DNA from 3 places in the Duganella sp. genome. Region 1 is predicted to be linked to each of the others. Evidence: riboswitches for the same ligand, from Rfam matches in the RefSeq annotation. Region 1 holds a riboswitch; each other region holds the start of a gene.

Evidence for each region. Region 1 has a riboswitch for cobalamin ahead of ABDW57_RS27595 (TonB-dependent receptor). Riboswitches for the same ligand answer to the same signal wherever they lie in the genome.
Region 2: linked by a shared signal. The riboswitch ahead of ABDW57_RS15375 (energy-coupling factor ABC transporter permease) and the one ahead of ABDW57_RS27595 (TonB-dependent receptor) in region 1 are both predicted to bind cobalamin.
Region 3: linked by a shared signal. The riboswitch ahead of ABDW57_RS26825 (MotA/TolQ/ExbB proton channel family protein) and the one ahead of ABDW57_RS27595 (TonB-dependent receptor) in region 1 are both predicted to bind cobalamin.

What each region holds. Positions count from the first base shown of each region.
Region 1 is NZ_JBCNLB010000035.1:14,769-22,243, forward strand. Features, by position in the region: gene ABDW57_RS27575 (cobyrinate a,c-diamide synthase) at 1-430, opposite strand, end outside; gene cobO (cob(I)yrinic acid a,c-diamide adenosyltransferase) at 424-1,029, opposite strand; gene ABDW57_RS27585 (ABC transporter ATP-binding protein) at 1,026-1,799, opposite strand; gene ABDW57_RS27590 (iron ABC transporter permease) at 1,799-2,821, opposite strand; gene ABDW57_RS27595 (TonB-dependent receptor) at 2,879-4,732, opposite strand; cobalamin riboswitch at 4,802-5,023, opposite strand; gene ABDW57_RS27600 (histidine phosphatase family protein) at 5,028-5,543, opposite strand; gene ABDW57_RS27605 (adenosylcobinamide-GDP ribazoletransferase) at 5,540-6,307, opposite strand; gene cobT (nicotinate-nucleotide--dimethylbenzimidazole phosphoribosyltransferase) at 6,307-7,332, opposite strand.
Region 2 is NZ_JBCNLB010000007.1:215,102-222,576, reverse strand. Features, by position in the region: gene ABDW57_RS15400 (sirohydrochlorin chelatase) at 1-735, opposite strand, end outside; gene cobM (precorrin-4 C(11)-methyltransferase) at 732-1,517, opposite strand; gene ABDW57_RS15390 (ATP-binding cassette domain-containing protein) at 1,514-2,353, opposite strand; gene cbiQ (cobalt ECF transporter T component CbiQ) at 2,350-3,102, opposite strand; gene ABDW57_RS15380 (energy-coupling factor ABC transporter substrate-binding protein) at 3,074-3,382, opposite strand; gene ABDW57_RS15375 (energy-coupling factor ABC transporter permease) at 3,379-4,047, opposite strand; cobalamin riboswitch at 4,161-4,354, opposite strand; gene cobA (uroporphyrinogen-III C-methyltransferase) at 4,438-5,157, shown strand; gene uvrA (excinuclease ABC subunit UvrA) at 5,284-7,475, shown strand, end outside.
Region 3 is NZ_JBCNLB010000029.1:17,916-25,390, reverse strand. Features, by position in the region: gene ABDW57_RS26840 (TonB-dependent receptor) at 1-981, opposite strand, end outside; gene ABDW57_RS26835 (cobaltochelatase subunit CobN) at 978-4,964, opposite strand; gene ABDW57_RS26830 (DUF2149 domain-containing protein) at 4,951-5,286, opposite strand; gene ABDW57_RS26825 (MotA/TolQ/ExbB proton channel family protein) at 5,288-5,854, opposite strand; cobalamin riboswitch at 5,932-6,150, opposite strand; gene cueR (Cu(I)-responsive transcriptional regulator) at 6,250-6,636, opposite strand; gene ABDW57_RS26815 (heavy metal translocating P-type ATPase) at 6,633-7,475, opposite strand, start outside.

The DNA.
Region 1 (7,475 bases):
TGGCGATCACCCCGGCCATCTGCACCGGACCGTAGTCGCGCAGGCCATGCACCAGCGCGCCGGCGGTTTGCGCCATGGCGCCGGCGTCGATCACCGCCATCACCGGCACGCCGAACGCGCGTGCCAGATCGGCGGAAGAGGGCGTGCCGTCATACAGTCCCATCACGCCTTCGATCAGGATCACGTCCGCCTCGCCGGCAGCCTGCGCCAGTTGCTGGCTGCACAGCTCCTTGCCGACCATCCACAGGTCGAGCGAGCGCACCGGCGCGCCGCTGGCACGTTCCAGCAGCATCGGGTCAATGAAGTCCGGGCCGCACTTGAACACGCGCACGCGCTGGCCCAGCTTGACCAGCTTGCGCGCCAGCGCGGCGGTGACGGTGGTTTTGCCTTGTCCTGAAGAGACGGCAGCCACCAACAGGGCTCTTACCATTCGGTCCCCGCTTGCGCGCCGATGCCGGCCTTGAACGCGTGCTTGACCACTTCCATCTCGGTAACCGTGTCGGCTATCTCGATCAGTTCCGGCGGCGCCCCACGGCCGGTGATGCAGACGTGCTGCATCGCCGGACGCGCCAGCAGGTCGTTGATGACGACTTCCACATCGAGGTATTTGTATTTGAGGGCGATGTTCAGTTCATCGAAGATCACCAGCCCGATCTGCGGATCGGCCAAAAACTTCCTGGCCTGTTCCCATGCCAGCTGCGCCTTGGCGATATCGCGCTCGCGGTTCTGCGTCTCCCAGGTGTAACCCTCGCCCATGGCGTGGAAGCTGATCTCTTCCGGGAAGCGGCGCAGGAAGCGCTCTTCGCCGGTCTGCAGCGCGCCCTTGATGAACTGCACCACGCCGACTTTCATGCCATGGCCCATGGCGCGGATGGCCATGCCGAAGGCGCTGGAGCTCTTGCCCTTGCCGTTGCCGGTGTTGACGATGATGATGCCGATCTGCTTGTCGGCGGCGGCGATCTTGGCGTCGATGATGGCCTTCTTGCGCTCCATGCGCGCGCGGTGACGTTCGTTGATGTCGTCGCTCATTGGGTTTCCTCGTTGGGGATAAAGATGCTGCGCTTGCCGTGCCGGATGACTTCAATCGGGTGGCCGAGATAGTCGCTCAGGATATCGGCCTGCATGACTTCCGCCGTGGCGCCAGCCAGCCAGCGGCCATCGCCTTTCAACAGCAGCGCGTGGGTGGAGACGCTGTGCGCCAGCGTCAGGTCATGGCCGATCATGACGGCGGTCTTGCCTTGTTCGCGGCACAGGCGCGCGACGATATTCATCACGCTGACCTGATGCGCCAGATCCAGCGCGTTGGCCGGTTCGTCGAGCAGCAGCAGCGGCGTGTCCTGCGCCAGCATGGCGGCAATCGCCACGCGCTGACGTTCGCCACCGGACAGCGTGCGCACGTCGCGCGCCGCCAGGTCGGCCACTTCCATCGCTTCCAGCGCTTTGATGGCGATGGCGTGGTCGTCGCTGTCTTCCCAGTAGCGGTTGTCGTGGTAGGGATGGCGCGCCGACAGCACGGTCTCGATCACGCTGTAGGAGAAGGCGTCGCTGCGGCTTTGCGCCAGGAAGGCGCGCTGGCGCGCCAGCTCGGCCAGCGGCCATTCGGCCAGCGGGCGTCCGTTGATGGCCACATGGCCGGCTTCCGGCGCGCGCAGGCCTGCCAGCGCGCGCAGCAAGGTGCTCTTGCCGGCGCCATTACGGCCGATGACGCTCCAGCATTCGCCCTCGCGTACCTGCCATTCCAGGTCCGACACCAGCTGGCGCTGGCCGACGCCCAGATAAAGTTTGTGCGTGCTGATCATCATTTGCGTAGCCTGTGCAGTTGATACAGGAAGACCGGCGCGCCAATCAGCGCCGTCACCACGCCGACCGGCAGCTGCTGGGGCGCGATGGCGGTGCGGGCCAGCGTGTCGGCCAGCAGCAGGAAGGTGCCGCCGCCCACAGTAGCGGCAGGAATCAGGATGCGGTGGTCGGGACCGACCGCAAAGCGGCAGGCGTGCGGCACGATCAGGCCGACGAAGCCTATGCTGCCGGCGCTGGTGACGGCGCTGGCGGTCAGCAGGCCGGAGACGAAGAACAGGCCCTTGCGCAGCGCACCCACGCGGATGCCCAGCGTGGCGGCGGCTTCGGCGTGCAGCGCCATCACATTCATGGAGCGCGCACTGCGCAGCGCAAACGCCAGCGCGGCGAGCAGCACGGCCCATGGCATCCAGCGCACCTGCGTGCCGGACAAGTCGCCGATCATCCAGAACACCATGCTGCGCAGGCGGCTCTCCGGCGCGATGGACAGCATCAGCGTCACCAGCGCCATGCAGGCGGCGGACAGGATCGCACCGGTCAGCAGCAACAGCGAGGTGCCGCCTTCGGCCGCCGTGCCGCCGCGCAGGTCGCGCCGTGCCAGCACATACAACATCATCGAGACGGCGACCGCGCCGCCGAAAGCGGCGGCATCGACCATCCATGCGGCGCACATGAACAGCAGCGCGGCCAAGGCGCCGACCGAGGCGCCGGCCGACAAGCCGAGGACATAAGGATCGGCCAGCGGGTTGCGCAACAGCGCCTGCATCATCACACCGGCCAGCGACAGCGCGGCACCGGTGACAAAAGCGGAAACCGCGCGATTGATGCGCAGGTCGAGCAGGGTGGCTGCCAGCGTCGAGGTCTGGCCATGCAGCAGCTCATTCAGCGCTGCGGGAATATCGGAAAAGGGAATTGAGACCGAACCGGTCATGCCCGAGAAAATCAGGCTGGCAAACGCGAACAGCAGCAACCCTGCAAGGGTAATGGCGGCGCGCTGTCGCAGATTGCGGGAGAAAGAACGCATGCACTGCTTTCAAAAAAACTGCCGGGGAAGGACGTCCATCCCCGGCAGGTTACACCATTATTTGTAGCCGTAACGGATACCGGCAAACACCTTGGAGCCTGGCGTTGCATAGTTGCGGGCCAGGTCGTACTGCTTGTCGCCGATGTTGTTCCAGCGGACCAGCGCCGACCAGTCGCGGGCGAACGCATAAGTCGCGAACAGGTTCACCAGGCCATAGCCGCCGAGGCGGTTCTTGTTGGCCGCATCGTCGAAACGGTCGCCGGAGAACTCCAGTTCCGCGCCCAGCTTCAGGGCGCCGATGCCGTAATCGGCGGTCACGTTGCCGTGCTTCTTCGCGCGGCGCGCCAGGCGCTTGTTGCTGGTATCGTCCTTGGGATCCTGCAGGTCGATGCTGGCAGCCAGATTCACCCCGGCCAGCTTGGTGGCGCCGGCGATCGTCACACCTTCCAGCGTCGCCTTGTTGACGTTGTAGGCGCAGCCATAGGTATAACCGTCGATGCCGAACGGACAAGGCGTGGTGTTGACCAGCAGGTCGGTCAGCTTGTTGTGGTAGTAGTTGGCACTCAGCGCGTTCACGCCGTCATCCCAGCGCAGGCCGATCTCGGCGTTCTTGCCTTGTTCCGGCTTGTTGCCCTCATTGCCGTAGCCTGGGTAGTACAACTCGTTGTAGGTCGGCGCGCGGAAGCTGGTGCCGTAGCTGGCGGTGGCGCGCAGCTGTTTCGTGAAGTCGTAGCCATAGCCCAGCGAGCCGGTGGTCTTGGCGCCGTACACCGATTTGTCGCGGCGGACAGCGGCGTTCAGCAAGTTGGCGCCACGGCGTGCATTGTACGAAGCAGCCCACGAGTTGGTGGTGCGGTCGCGGTTCATGTCTTTGGCACCGTTGGTCGACACATCTTCCTTGCGGTGGTCGTACAGCACTTGCAACACGTCGTCGCCAATGCGCACATCGTTTTGCAGGGTGATGTCGGTTTGTTTGGTGTCGATGCGCGAGTAGCCGGTGGCGGCGGCGCTGCTCCAGTTCTGGCCCTTGTCGCGGCTTTCCGAATACTGCAGCAGGGTGTCGATGTTTTGCACGAACTTGGCTTTGCCGTAAACCGCGGCGGTATCCAGCGAAGCGGTGCTGCGCACGTTGTAGGCGGAAGTGCCGGCGTCGTACTGCGACTCCAGTTTGCTGTGCACGAACAGCGCGCCGGCCTCATAGCCCGGCGCCAGTTGCAGGCTGAATTGGCCGGCGGCGTTTTCCTTGTCGTAGCCATCGCGGTCGGCATTGTACGAAGACAGGCCGCGGCGGGTGGCGTTGAAGCCATCCGATTTTTCCTTGCCGGCGCTGATCGCGTAGCTGAAGCTGTGCTCACCGCCGGTCGCGCCGGACAGGGTGGCGTCCACTTCACGCGTCGTGTCGCTGCCGTAGCCGGCGAAGGCCGTGACGGATGGCGCACCCTTGCCCTTCTTGGTGAAGATCTGGATCACGCCGCCGATGGCGTCGGCACCGTACAGGGAGCTCAGTGGGCCGTAGACGATTTCGATATGGTCGATGGCGGTCAGCGGGATGGCGCTCCAGTTGGCGGCGCCGGTGGTCGAAGAGCCGATACGCACGCCGTCGACCAGTACGATGTTCTGGTTGCTGTTGGCGCCGCGGATGTAGACGCTGGACGCGGTGCCGGCGCCGCCGTTGCGGGCGATCTCGATGCCGCGCTGGCGTTGCAGCAGATCGACGATCGAGCCTGCGCCGGATTCGGCGATCTGCTCTGCGCTAATCGTGATGGTGTCGCTGATGACGTTGGCCAGCGGCTGCGGCGAGCGGGTGGCGGTAACGACGACGGCATCGGCAGGTTCGGCGTGCGCATAGCAGGCAGCCATGGCCAGCGCCAGCGACGTCATTGCCGCAGGGCGGGAAATACGAAAGGTCATGATCATTTTTCGGTTAGTAGCAACCAGCCGACGTCCCCGTAGGCCAATTGTGAACAGAAGCGGGGCGCGCCCGTTTCCACCTGATTTGGCCGGTATCCGGGCTAACAAGTCAGACCGCCTTACCTTCCCATGCCGAAGCACAGTGGTTGTCAGAGGCGGTTTGTCGCGTACAGCGGCGACACTTGCTTACCGTTGCGGGGGCAGCACACGTTGGCTTTTTTGCAGCTTCGTGTTTCCCGTTTAACTGCGCATCTGGACAGACGCGCGAGCACCAAAACCCGCACATTATACGGGTTTAAAGGGTCAAGGTGGAGCCGTAGGGGATTTGATGGGCGGTTTGTGCGGCTTGCAGGGCCATCTCCGCAGGGGGCAGTCCGGCGTGGCGGGCACGCAGCAGACGCATGGCGCCGGCGTGGCAGATGATGATGGTATCGCTCTGCAGCGTATCGTAAAAGTCGGCGATGCGCCCGGCCATCTGGAACACGCTTTCGCCGCCGCCGGGACGATAGTGGACCATGTCGGCGGCCCAGGCATCGATCTCGGCGCGGGGAATGGCGTCCCAGGCCTGCATCTCCCACGCGCCGAAATGCATCTCAGCGAGGCGGGCGTCGTAGATGGCGTTGCCGCTCAGGCGCGCGGCCAGCTGGGCGCAGCGGCGCAGTGGGCTTGAATAGATGGGAAGATCGGGCAGCAGCCGCAATGCGGCCAGCGTGTGCTCCAGCTCCGCTGGCGCCACCTCAAGATCGGTGCTGCCATAACAGATGCCCGGCGCGACCAGCGGCTGCGGATGGCGCACCAGTATCAGCTTCATGGCTGCAGGCTGGCCAGGGCGCACAGGTAAAACACCACTTCAGTGACCTGCTGCACGGCGCCCAGGCAATCGCCGGTGTAGCCACCGATGCGGCGCACGCATTTGCGTGCCAGCCAGATGGTGGCGATGGCCGCGGTCAGCACGCCAGCCAGCAGCGCGGCAAGCGGCAGCCAGCGCAGTGCGATCACTACCAGTGCTGGAACAGCGGCGCTGGCGGCGGCAATCAGGAATTCGCGGCCACGCATCTTTTGCGCCAGCGGCTTGGCCTTGCCTTCGGCGCGGACATAATCGAGGCGCCAGATCAGCGAGGTCGCCATCAGCCGTGAAAGCGGATGCGCCACCAGCAGCGCGCCGACGGCGGCCAGCGGCGGCAGCATGGCCAGTGTGGTCAGCTTCAGTCCCAGCATGCAGATGATGCCGATGGCGCCATACGCGCCGATGCGCGAATCCTTCATGATCTCCAGCACGCGTTCCGGCGTCATGCCGCCGCCGAAGCCGTCGCACATATCGGCAAAGCCGTCTTCGTGGAATGCGCCGGTGGCGTAGATGCCGGCCGCGGTGGAGAGGATGGCGGCGACCGGCGTCGGCAGCAGCCATGCGGTCAGCGCGTAAGTGGCGGCGCTAATCAGCGCCACCACCACGCCCACCAGCGGGAAGTAGCGCGAGGCCTGGTTCAGCCACGCAGGATCGAAACCCACCCAACCCGGAATCGGCAGGCGGGAGAAGAACTGCAGCGCGGTGAAGAACAGGCGTAGCTGATGCATTACTCGGACTTCTCGCTGACCTGGGCCGATTCAAACGTGGCCATCTGGTTCAGGAAGTTGGCGGCGGCATGCAGCAGCGGCAGCGCCAGCGCGCAGCCGGTGCCTTCGCCCAGGCGCAAGCCCAGAGTGAGCAGCGGCCTGGCGTTCAATGATTCCAGCATCTGGCGGTGGCCGTTCTCGTTGGAGCAGTGCGCGAAGATGCAGTAATCCAGAATGGCCGGCTGCAAGCGCGCCGCGACCAGCAGCGCACTGGTGACGATAAAGCCATCGATCAGCAGCACCTTGCGCAGCTCGGCGGCTTTCAGCATGGCGCCGGCCATCATGGCGATTTCCAGGCCGCCGAAGGTGGCAAGGACATCGAGCGGCTCGCTGGCCGCGTTGTGTTTTGCGACGGCGGCTTCGATCACGCGCTGCTTGTGCAGGATACCGTCGGCCGAAAGGCCGGTGCCGGCGCCGACGCATTGGGCGACCGGGATGCTGGTCAGCTTGTGCATCAGCGCGGCGGCGGCGGTGGTGTTACCGATGCCCATTTCACCGAAGCCGACCACATTGCCTTCCAGCTCGGCCGCCAGCGCCATGCCGGCGGCCAGCGCGGTTTCGCACAGGTCGCGGCTCATGGCCGGTTCGTGGGCGAAGTTGCGGGTGCCGTGCGCCAGCTTGCGGTCGGTCAGGCCGTCGCGCGGGCCGAAGTCGTGATTAACGCCGGCGTCGATCACGCGCAGCGCGCAGTTGTTTTGGGCGGCAAACACATTGATAGCGGCGCCGCCGGCCAGGAAGTTCGCCACCATTTGCCAGGTCACGTCCTGCGGGTACGCCGAGATGCCCTCAGCCACCACACCGTGATCGGCGGCGAACACCAATATGGATGGGTTGATGATGCTGATATCGCAGCGGTTCTGTATCAGGCCGATTTGTTTGGCCAGCGCCTCCAGTACCCCCAGGCTGCCCAGCGGCTTGGTCTTGTTATTAATAGCACGATCGAGTTGGGCGGACAGCGCTTCGTTATGAGTAGGAGAGATCGACATGGAGGAGGCGTATGAATCGAAAGATTTGTATTTTACCTCTTGCCAAAGCGGGCGGCGGCTTGCTATAGTTCGGTCCCTCGCAAAACGCGGCGTCGAAAACAAAACGATGTAGCGAAAACGAGGGTTGACGAGATAAACGAAAC
Region 2 (7,475 bases), on a different contig from region 1:
CTCCATCAACGCAAAAATCTCGGCTTCGAAACCGAAATGCTCGCTGCAGGCGAAACGCACTTGCGGATACTGGATGCGCAGGTGTTCCACCTGGCGGTGAATGCGCTGCATCAGCGTGCCGGTGTACAGGTAGTAGGGCAGCACCACAATCTGGCGCATGCCCAGCATGACCTGCCGCTGCACCACCTTCTCCAGACGCGGCCAGGTGATGCCGGTGAAGGCGAGGTCCACCAGTTCATGGTCGCTTTCCTCCATCAGCCAGCGCGCCATCTTGGCCATGTCGCCATTGGCGCCGCGGTCGGACGAGCCGCGTCCCAGCACCACCACGCCGGTGGTGCTGGGGTCCGGCATGTCCAGCGTGCCCATGGCCTTGCGCAGGCGGCGCTTGAGGATGGCCAGTATCGGATCGCACGCCGTCAGGTGCGGCGCCAGCAGGATTTCCGTTTGCGGACAGGCCAGGCGCGCGTGTTCGATCGCTTCCGGGATTTCCATCTTGACGTGGCCGGCGGCGTTCAGGATCAGCGGCACCACCAGCACGCGGCGCGAGCTGCGTGCGGCTTCCAGCAAGGCGGCGTTCATTTCCGGCGGTGCGAATTCGATGAAGCACAACTCGATGCGCCAGTCCGGCCGGCGCGCGCGCCACTGATTGGTGAATTCACGGATTTCCTGGTTACCGGAATCTTCGCGGGAACCGTGGCCGACAATCAGGATGGTGTCCTTGTTTACTGGGTTCATGCGCGGGCCTTTCTGAAACGATGGGTAAAAGTGGGGTCATACAATTTGGAACGCGCCAGGGCCTCCCAGTGCAGCGCGCCCAGCGTGGGGCTGGCGACGATCATGGCCTGGCTGGCGATGCCGGCTTCGCGACAGCGCTGCTTGATGTCGGCCAGCGTGCCGCGCACGATTTTCTGTTCGCCCGGCCAGCTGGCCTTGTGTACCACCAGCATCGGCGCGTCCTCGGCCCAGCCAGCGGCGCGCAGCGCGTTTTCCACCTTGTGCATCAGGGTGATGGACAAGAAGATGCACAGCGTGGTGCGATGTGCGGCCAGGCTGGCGAGATCTTCGCCGTCCGGCATCGGCGTACGGCCTTCCACGCGAGTGAGGATGACGCTCTGGGTCACTTCGGGCAGCGTCATGGATTCGCCGGCGGCCGCCATCGACGCCATGGCGGACGACACGCCGGGCACCACGGCCCATTCGATGCCGGCCGCGCTGAGCGGACGTGCCAGTTCGATCAGAGCGCCGTACAGCGCCGGGTCGCCAGTTTGCAGGCGCACCACGGTAGCGTGGCTGCGGGCTTGTTCGATCAGCCATGCGGTCATCTCTTCCAGCGTCATGTCTTTTGAGTCGCGGATGATGCAGCCGGGCGGCGCGTACAGCGTGACCGCGCGGTCGACCAGCGAGCCGGCAAACAGCACGGCGCCGGTCTGCGACAGCAGTTTCTGGCCTTTGACGGTGATCAGTTCCGGATCGCCGGGGCCGGCGCCGACGAACCAGATTTTTCCAAGGGGTGTCATGCGGGGCTTACTCCTGAATGTTTGAGCAGGTCGAGCAGGGCGTCGGTGCTGCGCGGCGCCGGACCGGCGGGCAGCACGCCCAGCGCGACCAGTTGTGCGTGCAGCGTCAGCGCGGCCGGCGGGCGCTGGCCGGCAGTGCGCAGTGCGTCGGTGTGTGCCGCCAATTCCTGCGCCGGTCCGGAAGCGATGCAGCGGCCGGCCGCCATGATGTGGATATCGTCGGCCCAGCGCAGGGCGAAGTCGATGTCGTGCGTGGACAGCAGGATGGTGACGCCGGGGCGATCCAGCAGCGTCGTGAGCTCGGCCTGCATGGCGGCATCCAGGCCGGCCATCGGCTCATCCAGCAGCAGCACGTCCGGTTGCATGGCGAGGACGCCGGCGATACACACGCGCTTTTTCTGGCCGAAGCTGAGTTGGTGCACCGGACGGCGCGCGTGGTCGCGCAGTCCGACCGCTTGCAGCGCCTCGCGGACCCGGGCGCGCACTTCTTCGACGGGCAGCCCCAAGTTGAGCGGGCCGAAGGAAACGTCTTCCTCCACCACCGCTGAAAACAACTGGCGATCCGGATTCTGGAACACGAGGCCGACACGCCGACGCAACGCGGTGAGTCCGGCGCGGCTGTAATCAAAAGCCTGGCCGTCGATGCGCAGTTGGCCGGCGCCGGGCCGCAGCAGACCGTTGAGGTGCTGCAGCACGGTGGTTTTGCCGGCGCCGTTAGCGCCCAGCAGGGCGTAGCGGCGACCCCGATGCAGCGCCAGGCTGCAGGCTTGCAGGCCGATGCTGCCGTCCGGGTAGCGGTGGTCGACGGCTTCCAGTTCGAGCAATGGGGCGTTCACCAGCGGTCTCCCGCGCCGATGGCGATCATGATGGCGCCGCCCAGTGCAGCCCACGCCTGCTGGCGCCGCGCTTGCGGATAGGCGGCAGGCAGGAAGCGCAAAGCGCCCTGGAAGGCGCGAGCATCGGCAGCCATTTGCAGAGCGGCGGCACGCTGCCAAACTTGCACAGCCATTTGCCCGGCCAGCATGCCAGTTGACCGCCACGCCTCGCGCCAGCCGCGATAGCCGAGACGCGCGCTCTGCGCTGTCGTGCTTTCGTCCCACGCCTGGCGCAGGACGTGCAGCATGCGGTAGCACAGCACCATCATGTCCAGCAGCAGTGCCGGCGTGCGCAGGCGGCGCATCAGCGCCAGCAGGTCGGGCAGCGGCGTGGTGAGGATGAGGCCCAGCAGGGCGGCCAGCATGGCCAGCGAACGCAAGGCGGTATGCGTGACGGCAGGCAGCATGACGGCGGACCAGCGCCAGTTGCCTTGCGCGTCCGGGCCAAACAGCATGGAGAGGCAGGAGAGCAGCAGGAATCCCAGCGGCGGCAACGCGGCGGCGAGATAGGTGCGCGCCGGCACACGGGCGCCGAGCAAGGCCGCCAGCAGCAGCGCGAAGGTCAACGCCCACAAGACGGCCGGGCTGCGCGCCAGCCACGCCGCGACGATGCCCGCCAGCGCAAACAGCGCCTTGGCAGACGGCGCCACAACGCGCCAGCGATTGGCGTAGGCCGACGATTCAATCAGCACGGTGATCCCGCCTGGCATCGCGCCTGGTCCGCTCGCGCGCGACCGAGAAGCCGAGCCAGTAGCCAATGACGCCAGCGCCGATCGCCGCCTGCAGCGCAAACAGCAGCGAGGCGATTTCCTCGCTGGCCGGTTCAAGAATCGGCGCGAACCACGGCGTGTAATCCGGCGCGATATCGCCAATGGCCTGCTGCGCACGCGCATCGGCGCCGCCGAATGCGGCCGGTACGTTCACCAGCCACAATGGCAGCACTGTCAACAGCACAATGGCAGCGCACAGCATCAGGGTGCGCAGCTTCATGCATCCCCCTTCATCACCGGCAGGGCGCGCAGTTCGTGCGCATTGAAGCGCACCATGGCATTCACCACCAGCACCGTCAGCAAGCCTTCGCTGATGGCGATCGGCACCTGCGTCAGGGCGAAGATGCCGGCGAACTTGGCAAACGACACGCCCACACCACCCACCGCCGCAGGAAACGCCAGCGCCAGCTGCAGCGAGGTCGTGACATAGGTGGCCAGATCGCCCAGGCAGGCCGCCAGGAATACCGATGCGGAACGCGACAGGCCCATACAGGCCGCCGCACGCAGCACGCCATACGAGACGAACGGCCCCACCACCGCCATCGAGAACACATTGGCGCCCAGTGTGGTCAAGCCGCCATGCGCCATCAGCAGCGCCTGAAACAGCAGCACCACAAAGCCCACCGGCACCATGGCCGCAGGCCCGAACAGCGCCGCCCCCAGGCCAACGCCGGTCGGATGCGAACAGCTGCCCGTCACCGACGGCAGCTTCAGTGCGGATAACAAGAACGCGAACGCCGCCGCAACGCCCAGCAGCATGCGCCGCTCCGGATGCGCGTGCAGGTCGCGGCCCACGGAGCGCAAGCCCCAGGCCAGAAAAGGCAAGGAAACGGCCGTCCACCCGAGCGCGTGCGCCGGCGGCAAAAAGCCTTCCATGATATGCATTCGAAACCTCCCGTCGAATGGTCTATACGGACACCAGCGGGAGGAAGAAAAGACGGTCGACAGGAATGCGGGACGCCAATAGCCGGTCGACAGCGGCTTCCCGTCACCCCGGGGATGGTGCTGACTTTTTGGGCCGGTATTCTGGCTCGCCTTCATCCTTCTCCGTGTCTTCCCGCGGTTTATCGCAGTGACGTGATGACGGAGTCGTCTGGCTTACAGCAGCGGGGGCTGCACCGGATTCACACCGGTTTCCCGTTTAACGCCATCCCCGGACAGGGATGGGCGCACCCAAGCGTTGCATCTTACACCACGCCGGCAACGCCTGCCAAGCGGAACACCGAAGACGCGCCAGCCGGTATCATGCGCACTGGCACACACGAAAGGATATCTATGTCAGCGCTGGGAAAAGTGTATTTGATCGGAGCAGGGCCCGGCGCGGCCGACCTGATTACGGTGCGCGGTGCGCGTCTGCTGGCGCAGGCCGAGGTGGTGCTGTACGATGCGCTGGTCACGCCAGAGATGCTGGCGTTGTGCCCGGACGCGGACCTGATCTCGGTCGGCAAGCGCTCCGGCCAGCGCTCCACCGCGCAAGCCGTCATCAATCAACAGCTGATCGATTGCGCGCGGCGCTACCAGTGCGTGGTGCGCCTCAAGGGCGGTGACCCGATGCTGTTCGGCCGCGCCGACGAGGAATTGCGCGCGCTGGAAGCGGAAGGCATTGAGGTGGAAGTGGTGCCCGGGATTACCACCGCGCTGGCCGCGGCGGCGGCCACCAAGCAGCCGCTGACCAAGCGCGGACTGGCGCGCAGCGTGGCCTTCTTCACTTCCAGCACCGCGCCCGATGAGCCGGACCACCCGGCGCTGCCGGAAACCGACACGCTGGTGCAGTACATGGGCGGACGCGAAGCTGCCGCCACTGCCGGCCGTCTGCTGGCCGAAGGCCGGCGGCCCGACCTGCCAGTGGTGGTGGTGGAAAACTGCAGCCGCGCCGACCAGCGCGTCCTGCGCCTCACCCTGGCCGACCTGGCGCGCGGGCTGGAAGCGGCGCACGGCCCGGTGCTGGTGATGATTGGTGAAGCATTGCAGCAACGTCAACATCAGGTAAGTTGAAACGCCGCAAGAAAATACTGGTATTATATACAGTATCGCGCGCCCGCCGGCACGATCCAGTCCAAGGTCGGCGCAAGTAATCAAACCCGGCTATAGTTATGGGTTGACTCTAAAGGCAAAAATCCCATGGAACAGATCCGCATTCGCGGCGCACGCACGCACAACCTGAAAAACATCAATCTCGACCTGCCACGTAACAAGCTGATTGTGATCACCGGTCTGTCCGGCTCCGGCAAATCGTCGCTGGCGTTTGACACGCTGTACGCCGAAGGCCAGCGCCGCTATGTGGAATCGCTGTCCGCCTATGCCCGCCAGTTCCTGCAGCTGATGGAAAAACCGGACGTGGATCTGATCGAGGGCCTGTCGCCGGCCATCTCGATCGAGCAGAAAGCCACCTCGCACAACCCGCGTTCGACCGTCGGCACCGTGACCGAGATCCACGATTATCTGCGTCTGCTGTACGCGCGCGTCGGCACGCCTTACTGCATCAACCACCCGGACCAGGCGCTGGCCGCGCAGACCGTGTCGCAGATGGTGGACGCGGTGCTGGCCCTGCCCGAAGGCACCAAGCTGATGATCCTGGCGCCGGTGGTGGCCAACCGCAAGGGCGAACACTCAGACCTGTTCGAGCAAATGCAGGCGCAGGGCTTCATCCGCTTCCGCGTGCAGAGCGGCACGCATGACGCCAAAATCTACGAAGTGGAAGACCTGCCGAAGCTGAAGAAAACCGAGAAGCACACCATCGACGTGGTGATCGACCGCGTCAAGGTCAGCGCCGACATCAAGCAGCGCCTGGCCGAGAGCTTTGAAACCGCGCTGCGCCTGGCCGACGGTCGTGCCGTCGCGTTGGAAATGGATAACGGCACGGAGCATGTCTATTCCAACAAGTTCGCCTGCAACACCTGCGGCTATTCGCTGCAGGAGCTGGAGCCGCGCCTGTTCTCCTTCAATAACCCGATGGGCGCCTGCCCGGAATGCGACGGCCTCGGTCACATCGAGTTCTTCGATCCGAAGCGCATCGTCGCCTTCCCCAACCTGTCGCTGGCGTCCGGCGCGGTGAAGGGGTGGGACCGCCGCAACCAGTTCTACTTCTCGATGCTGTCCAATCTGGCGGCGTACTACGAATTCGATCTGGACCTGCCGTTTGAAAAACTGCCGAAGACCGCGCAGGAAGTGGTGCTGAACGGCTCCGGCAAGCAGCAGATCCCGTTCACCTACATCAATGAGCGCGGCCGCACCGTGGTCAAGGAACACACCTTTGAAGGTGTGGTGAACAATCTGGCGCGCCGTTACCGCGAAACCGATTCGATGGCGGTGAAAGAGGAACTGGCCAAATTCATCAACGAGAAGAAATGCCCATCGTGCGAAGGCGCGCGCCTGCGCGTGGAAGCGCGTTACGTCAAGGTCGGCACCGGCAAGCAGGAAAAGGCCATCTACGAAATCGCGGAGAAGCCGCTGCGTGAAACGCTGTCCTTCTTCGAGCAGCTGAAGCTGCGCGGCGCCAAGAAGGAGATTGCCGACCGTGTGGTGAAAGAGATCATCTCGCGCCTGCAGTTCCTCAACAACGTCGGCCTCGATTATCTGTCGCTGGACCGCAGCGCCGACACCCTGTCCGGCGGCGAAGCGCAGCGTATCCGTCTGGCCTCGCAGATCGGCTCCGGGCTGACCGGCGTGATGTACGTGCTGGATGAGCCGTCCATCGGCCTGCACCAGCGCGACAACGACCGTCTGATCGACACCCTGAAACACCTGCGCGACATCGGCAACAGCGTGCTGGTGGTGGAGCACGACGAAGACGCTATCCGCACCGCCGATTACATCGTCGACATGGGTCCGGGCGCCGGCGTGCATGGCGGCGACGTGATCGCCGCCGGTTCGCTCAAGGACATCCTGAAGAACAAGAAATCGCTGACCGCACAGTACCTGAGCGGCACGCGCAAGATCGAAGTGCCGAAGAAGCGCCACGTGGCCGATCCCGACAAGCAGCTGGTGATCACCGGCGCCACCGGCAACAACCTGAAGAAGGTGAATCTGAAGCTGCCGGTCGGCCTGATGACTTGCGTGACCGGCGTCTCCGGCTCCGGCAAGTCGACCCTGATCAACGACACGCTGTTCCCCGCGCTGTCGCGCCACCTGTACGGCTCGCAGACCGAGCCTGCGCCGCACGACGCCATCGCCGGCCTGGAACACTTCGACAAGGTGATCTCGGTCGACCAGGCGCCGATCGGCCGCACGCCGCGTTCGAATCCGGCCACCTACACCGGCCTGTTCACGCCGATCCGCGAGCTGTTCGCCACCGTGCCGACCGCGAAGGAACG
Region 3 (7,475 bases), on a different contig from region 1:
ATCAAAGCCGCCCATGCGCCGCTTCTCGTTCTGGCGGCCCTGATCGCCGTTGACCGGATCCTCCAGAAAATAAGTGAAGTTGTTAAACAGCGTCAGGCTCGATTGCACCAGATAGGCGTTGGCCTGCAACAGACTGTCGTTGGTGCGCTTGCGCAGCGTGGCGGACAAGCTGTAACGCGATGTGCGGCCGCCATCACTGGGATCGACGGCGCCGTAAGGATCCAGCTCACCGCTATCCACCGCACGCTGCGGGATCTGCGTGCTCGCATGCCACCCGCCCTTGTAGAACATGCCGGTCACGCTGAACTGATCATCACTCGCGCCCTGCGCATAACGCAGCACGCCCAGGCTTTTGTGGAAGGCTTCCGGCGTCAACCACGGACCGTTGTTATGCCCCAGCTCAGCGCCGTACACCAGATTGCCCGCACCGAGCGGCGTGGAGCCGGTGACGACCGAACGGTAGTACTGGTTCTCGCCCACCGTCACGCTGGCGGTGTTTTCTTTCAGCTTGTTCGCCAGCGTCATATGCGCCGCGCCGGCGGAAGCGAAGTCGCCTTCGTCGGCGTAGTACGGCCCTTTCTTGTAATTGATGCGGTCCACCAGTTCCGGAATCAGGAAATTCAGATCCGTGTAGCCCTGGCCATGCGCGTGCGTGCGCATATTGATCGGCATGCCATCGACAAACGTCGCAAAGTCAGTGCCGTGATCAAGATTGAAGCCGCGCAGGAAGTATTGATTGGCCTTGCCGTCGCCGCTGTGCTGCGTAACGATCACGCCCGGCACAAATTCCAGCAGCTCGCCCGGTCGCAATGCCGGGCGATTGGCGATCAGGTCCGCCGTCACCGCGCCCTGACTGGCCGCGCCGGAAGTGCCGACGCCGTTATCGTAGTGACCGCGCACTTCGATGGTGGTATCGACGGTTTCCGCGAATGCGGCCAGCGGCATGGCAGCAGCCAGCGCAACGAGGGATTTACTGATCATACAAAGCCTTTCAATTGACGAAGTTTGTTACGGCGGCTGACATACCCCACGCCCACCAGCGCAGCGGCAACCGCCAGCAGCAAAAGCGTGCCGACGGTCTTTTGCACCGGCGTCAGGTTGGACAGGGTTTGCATTTCAAAGCCGCTGACGCTGGCGTCTGCTGCTTCAGGTTTGTTCTTGGCCGCTGGTCGCGGCGCGGGCGGTTGCTGCGTTTCGGCCTTGGCCTGCAAGGCCTTCAACTCGGCGGCGGCGTTTTGCATCGCCACCTGCGGTGAAGGTGCCGCGCCGCCAGGTCGTGCGGCGTTTACAGCTCCTCGGATGATAGTAGCATTGGTGCCAACGTTTGGAACGAAGTCCGCGTTGAATTGCGGGGCTATTTTTAAGGTCGCCTTGCTGCAGGAGTCGGCACTGCACGAGACGCCGGCATCCTTGATGGCGATAGCATTCATTTGCTCCAGTTTTCTGAACACTGCGTCACTCGGCTTCCAGTAGCCACGCTCGATGGCGCTCAGCATGCGATCGGTCACGGCCTGGAAGGCGCGCAGGTTGCCGGCGGCGGCAAAGCGCTCGCGCACCTTCAGACCATGGCGGTCGGCCACGTAGGTATCGTACATGCGCTGCCACTTGCCGTCATCGACCACTTCCGGCACTGTCACCTGCCACGCCCACAGATAGTCCACCACGCGGTTGATGTAGCGCGCGCCGGAATAGCCTTCCTTCAGCATGCTGTCGGCCCAGCGGGGATTCAGGTAGCGCGACTGCATCTCCTGCCCCATGTACTGTTCCAGCGTCTTGTGCGTCGCCCGGCGCGGGTTGGCCAGGTCGCTGACCATCACTTCCGGCGTCTTGCCGTCCACGCTGCGGATCGCCATCGCGGTGCCGCCGAGATACTGGAAGAAGTCATCGTTATCCAGCGTCGCAAACAGATTGCTGGAGCGGCTGTGCAGCGCAATCTGACTGCCGGACAGCGCCTGTTTGAACAGGGCACGCCGCTGATCCGGATTGGCCTTGTCGTCGCCCCAGTAGCCGGCGCCGAACGGATGACTCATGCGGTTGATGAAGACGTCCGCCACTTCCTTCTCGTTCTGCCAGGCGTTGGTCAGCGGGATCAGTTTTTCGATCTGCGTGCCGTATGCGCCGCTTGGCACGCCGAAGATGCGCACCGATGCCATGCGCTGCGCCTCCTCCGCTGAAACGCCGCTCGCGCTCAGCGCGGCGGCGGTCTTGCGGCTGTGCGCTGCCATGACGTTGCCGCCTTCATCGTCCTGCTTCTGTGCCAGTTGCGCGGCTTGATCCATCAACGTCAGCAAGTTGGGGAACAGGTCGCGGAACAGGCCGGAGGACACCAGCGTCACATCCACACGCGGACGGCCCATCTGCTTGCGGCTCAGCGCTTCCACGCCGGTGACGCGGCCACGTTCGTCCCATGTCGGCCGGATACCCATCAGCGACATGGCCTGCGCTTCCATCACGCCTTCATGGCGCGAGGTCTCGACGCCCCACAAGTTCATGCTGAGCTTTTCCGGATAGGCGCCGTGGCGCTTGCGGTAGTCTTCCACCAGTTGCTGCCCCAGTTTGGCGCCGGCTTCATAAGTAGTCTTGCTCGGAATGCGCGAGGGATCGAGGCCGAAGAAATTACGGCCGGTCGGCAGCGCGTTCGGATTACGCACCAGGTCTGCGCTGGCGCCGGTCGGAATGTAGCGGCCCGACAGCGCCTGCATCAGGCGGTCCAGCTCCAGTTGCGCGCTTTGTTCGATATCCGCTTCCAGCTGTGAGATGCGTTTCAGCTTCTGCTCTGGCGTGGAGGCGTTATCGAGGCTCACCACCGCACGCGCGGTGGCATTGCGCTGTTCGGGTGCGGGCGCTACGCCGAAGGTATGCAGGCCGAATGGCGTCAGCTTGTTGCCGGTATCATCGAGGTATTCTTCCAGCCCTTCCATATCGGCTTCCGATTTCAGTTCCGACTTCTTCATGTCCTTCAACACGCCGCTCTTGGCAGCAAGCCGGTTGATGGCTTTCAGATGGCTGGCGGCCAGCAGCGGGCTTTTTTGTTCGGCCACGCGGTAGTCGTTCAGCAGTGCACCCAGTTCGCGCAAATCGGGATTCAAACCGGCGACATCGAACGGCGGCGTCATATGATCGATGATGGTTGCCATGCCGCGGCGCTTGGCCTGGATGCCTTCGCCCACGTCGTCCATCACATAAGGATAGATGTTGGGCATGGCGCCGATCAACGCCTCGGACGGATCGCTGTCGGACAGGCCTGCCTCTTTACCGGTCAGCCATTCCTGCGTGCCGTGGGTGCCGATATGCATGACGGCGTGCGCCTTGAAGTCCTTCTGCAGCCACAGATAAAACGCGATGTACTCGTGCGATGGCGGCATGCTGACCTCATTGTGCAGCTTCTCCAGATTCTGCTCCCATGCGCGGCCTGGCTGCGGCGCCATCAGCACATTGCCGAAGCGGCGTGCAGGATAGACGAAGAAGGCCTCGCCCTGGACGTTGCGCCACAGGACCGGCGCCTGCTCCGGCTTGCCCCACGACCGTTCGATCGATGCGCGCAGCGGTTGCGGCAGTCTGGCGAACCACTGCTGGTAGTCGGACAGCGGCACCAGCAAGGCCTGGCCGCTTTCGGCCAGATGCTTCAGACCCGCCATGTAATCGCCCTTGGACTTGCCGGGGTAATTGCCCCACTTCTGGATCTCGCCTTGCAGCTCGCCTTCGCTGGCCGGCAGTGCGTCGCCGGTGCGGTAGCCGTCGTGCTTGAGACGCTGGGCGATCTGCCACAGGCTTTCCGGCAGCACGTTAAGGTAAGCCGCGCCGATGGTCTCGGAACCATGCGGATAGTTAAAGTAAATCATGGCCACACGCTTGTCGCGATTGGCCTGCTGGCGTAGCGCCAGCCAGGCGGCCACGCGTTCGTTGAGACGCTCGATGCGCTCCGCAATCGGCGTCTCCTCCACGTAGGCCAGGCCGGTCTGCGCATCGCTGATGCGTTCGCGGCTGGCGACCACGGTTGGCTGGATCAGGCCCGCCGCCTCGGCGCCGGCCAGTTGCCAGGTGCGCTCGATGATGTCCAGGCCCACTTTGGAATCCTGCCACTGCGCATAGGTCTGCTGACTCAGCGTGATGGCGTTAATCGCCGGCACGCCAAGCTGGTCGAGCAGCGCGCTCACGCTGGCGGTGCCGCCCACCTTCATGCCCAGCGCGACGATCAGGTCGACGCGGCTCTTGCCGTTTTCGTCCAGCAGCAGCTTCAGAGGGACTTCATACGGATAGCCAAAAACCGGCGCCACGTTGTAGCCGCTGGCCTCCAGGCGCGCAACCATAGCGGCCAGCGGCAGCGTTTGTCCTGCCACCAGACTGGCGCGGTAGAACGGCACGGCGATCCACGGCGCGCCCGGTTTGTGGTGCGCGTAACCGCGCACATAGTCGTCGTAGCTGCCGACGGTGCGATTGGCCTGCACGTCATACAGGCCAGCCTCCGGCATCGCGTGCACCGGCGCCACGCTGACCGTAGAGCCGAAGCTGCTGCGCAGGATATAGCGCAGCATATTACCGATGTTTTCCACGCCGCCCTCGGCGTGATAGGCCTGGATGGTTTTATCATCGCGCACACCCAGCTCGCGCAAGCTGTCGTCGATGGCGCCCACCGCAAACACCGGCTTGCGCGCCTTTTGCAGCGCCTGCAATTCGGCGGTCAGGCCGGCCATGGCCTGGCGGCCCTTGACGTTGATGACCGCCACGTCGGCGGAGGCCAACGCGCTACGGTCGGCCGGCGTCAGACCGTTTACCGGCACAATGCGGATGCTGAGATTCAGCGCCTTCAATTCATCCTGAAGACCGCGCACCGCCAGCACGGTGGGTCGCGACTCCACGTCGCCCAGCATCAATGCCAGGGTACGCGGCGCCTGCGCGGACCGCACGTCGCCGGCTACGCACAGCAACAAGACAAGCAAGGCCCACAGCTTATTCCGGAACATAGATCACCTTCCCATCCGGCAGCTGGTACGCCGTGCCCAGGCGCTTGCCTGATCCGGACAGCGGTTTGTCGCTTACCTTGCTGACCTTGATCTCCGCGCCCTTCTTGGTCAGCACTTCGACCCGGCCGTCGGCGGTTTTCTTGGCGATGGTGACTTCCGAGTTCGGGTCCAGCAGGTCCATCATATTCCAGGCCGAGAACAGCGCCAGCATCATCGCCACAATGAACACGATGCTGGCGTCGAACAGATTGGCCACGCCCGATAGCGGATCTTCGCCATGCTCGCCGTGGCGGCTATAGCGATGCTTGTTCAGGTAGCGCATCTCAGCCCTCCGCTGCCAGCAGGGTTTCGGCGGCGAAGGCGATCTCGGTCAGGTCGCTGCGCAGCCAGTGCTCGCGCACCAGCGTCAACACATAGGCGCTGACGCTGCACGCCAGGCCGACCACGGTGGCGGTGAAGGCGGTGGTCATGGACTCGGCCATCTTCGGCAGATTGCCTTGTGCGAGGCCGGCCAGCGAAATGCCCATCGGGATCAGGGTGCCCATCAGGCCCAGTGCAGGGCCGACGCGCACCACGAAGCGCACGCCATCGAGGCGGCGCACGCCGCTGGCATCGGCGCGCTGCACCACGCGTTCGAGGCGCGCGTCCAGCGCTGGCTGGTGCTCCTTGGCGGCGACGACGGCGGCCATTTCCTGTCTGGCGGTGGCGACCAGCATGCGTACACCGCGGCGGCGCTCCAGCCACTCGGCGCCGAAGATGCCGAAGCACACCAGCATATGCAGCACCAGTGCGGCGATGCCCAGCAATACCGGTAGGTAAAGCACATTGGAAATGGAATACAGCAGCGCTTCAATAGAATGAATCGCTGCCTCGGCAGGCAGATTTTGCATAGACGGATTGTGAAAATCAGGGCGCAAACCACTCACCTCCCCGTGAGCGGAATGAACAGAAATGCTCGTGACGCATAGAGCATTTCCACCTGTTTGGCCGGTATCCGGGCTGGCAAGCGTCCCCGCCTGACCTTCCCATGCATGAAGCACAGTGGTTTAGCGAAGCGGGTTGTCGTCATGTGACGACGCTTGTTGACCGTTGCGGGGGCAGCACAGGCTGGCCGGTGAAGGCTCCTGTTTCCCGTTTAACTGCGCACCTGGACAGGCGCGCGGGCACCAAAACGTGGCGAGATTATACTGAAAATCCGGGGTCAGGTCCGCCATTTCTACACGAGCTGGTCTGTAGCGACCGCTACAGACCAGCTCGTGTAGAAATGGCGGACCTGACCCCGGAGTTAGCTGGCGAGGCTTTGGAGAATTGGACAGTCGGGACGATGGTCGCCGTGGCAGCAGCTGGCCAGTGTCTGCAGGGTGTCGCGCATTTCGGTCAGTTCGGCAATGCGCTGGTTGAGTTGCGCTACGTGACCCATGGCGATGGTTTTGACGTCAGCGCTGGCGCGCTCTTTGTTCTGCCACAGCGACAGCAGGTCACGGATCTGATCCAGCGAGAAGCCCAGCTGGCGTGCGCGTTTGACGAAGCGCAGGGTGTGCAGGTCGTTCTCGCCGTAGATGCGGTAGCCGGCGTCGGTGCGCTTGCCGGGCGGGATCAGGGCGATGCTCTCGTAGTAGCGGATCATTTTGGCGGAAACGCCGGTGGCGTTGGCGGCTTGGCCAATGTTCATTGTTGGTTCTCCGGTTTCCAGCGACGCAGCAGGAGCGCGTTGCTGATGACGCTGACCGAGCTCAGTGCCATGGCGCCACCGGCAACCATGGGGTTGAGCAGGCCGAAGGCGGCCAGCGGGATGCCGATCAGGTTGTAGATGAAGGCCCAGAACAGGTTCTGGCGGATTTTGTTGTAGCTGCGACGCGAGATCTGGATGGCGGCGGCCACCAGTGCGGGATCGCCGCGCATCAGGGTGATGCCGGCGGCGTGCATGGCGACGTCGGTGCCGCTGGACATGGCGATGCCAACGTCCGCCGCAGCCAGCGCCGGCGCGTCGTTGATGCCGTCACCGACCATGGCAATGGTGCTGCCCGCGCCTTTCAGGGCCGCGACCGTGCTGGCTTTGTCAGCCGGTAGCATGTTGGCGTTGACGCGCTGGATGCCGAGTTGTTTGCCGACGGTGTTTGCACTGCCCTGGTTGTCGCCGGTGAGCAGGATGGTTTCGATGTGCATGGCGTGCAGGACATCGATGGCGGCGCGGGCCTGCGGCTTGATGCGGTCACCAAAGGCCAGTAGGCCAAGCAGCTGGTGCGCATCGGCGTCGGCCAGCCACGAGATGGTGTGGCCGGCGCGTTCCAGTTCGCCGGCGCGTGCGGCCAGCGCGGACAGCGCGATGCCCTGCTCCTGCATCAACCGCGAGCTGCCCAGCACCAGGCGGACGCCATCCACCGTCGCCGCCACACCACGCCCTGGCAGCGCGCTGACATCGGCAGCTTTCAGCGGGGTGGCGGCGGCTTGCTGGACGGCGCGGGCCAGCGGATGTTCGCTGCCGCGTTGGACGGCGGCGGCCAGCGCCAG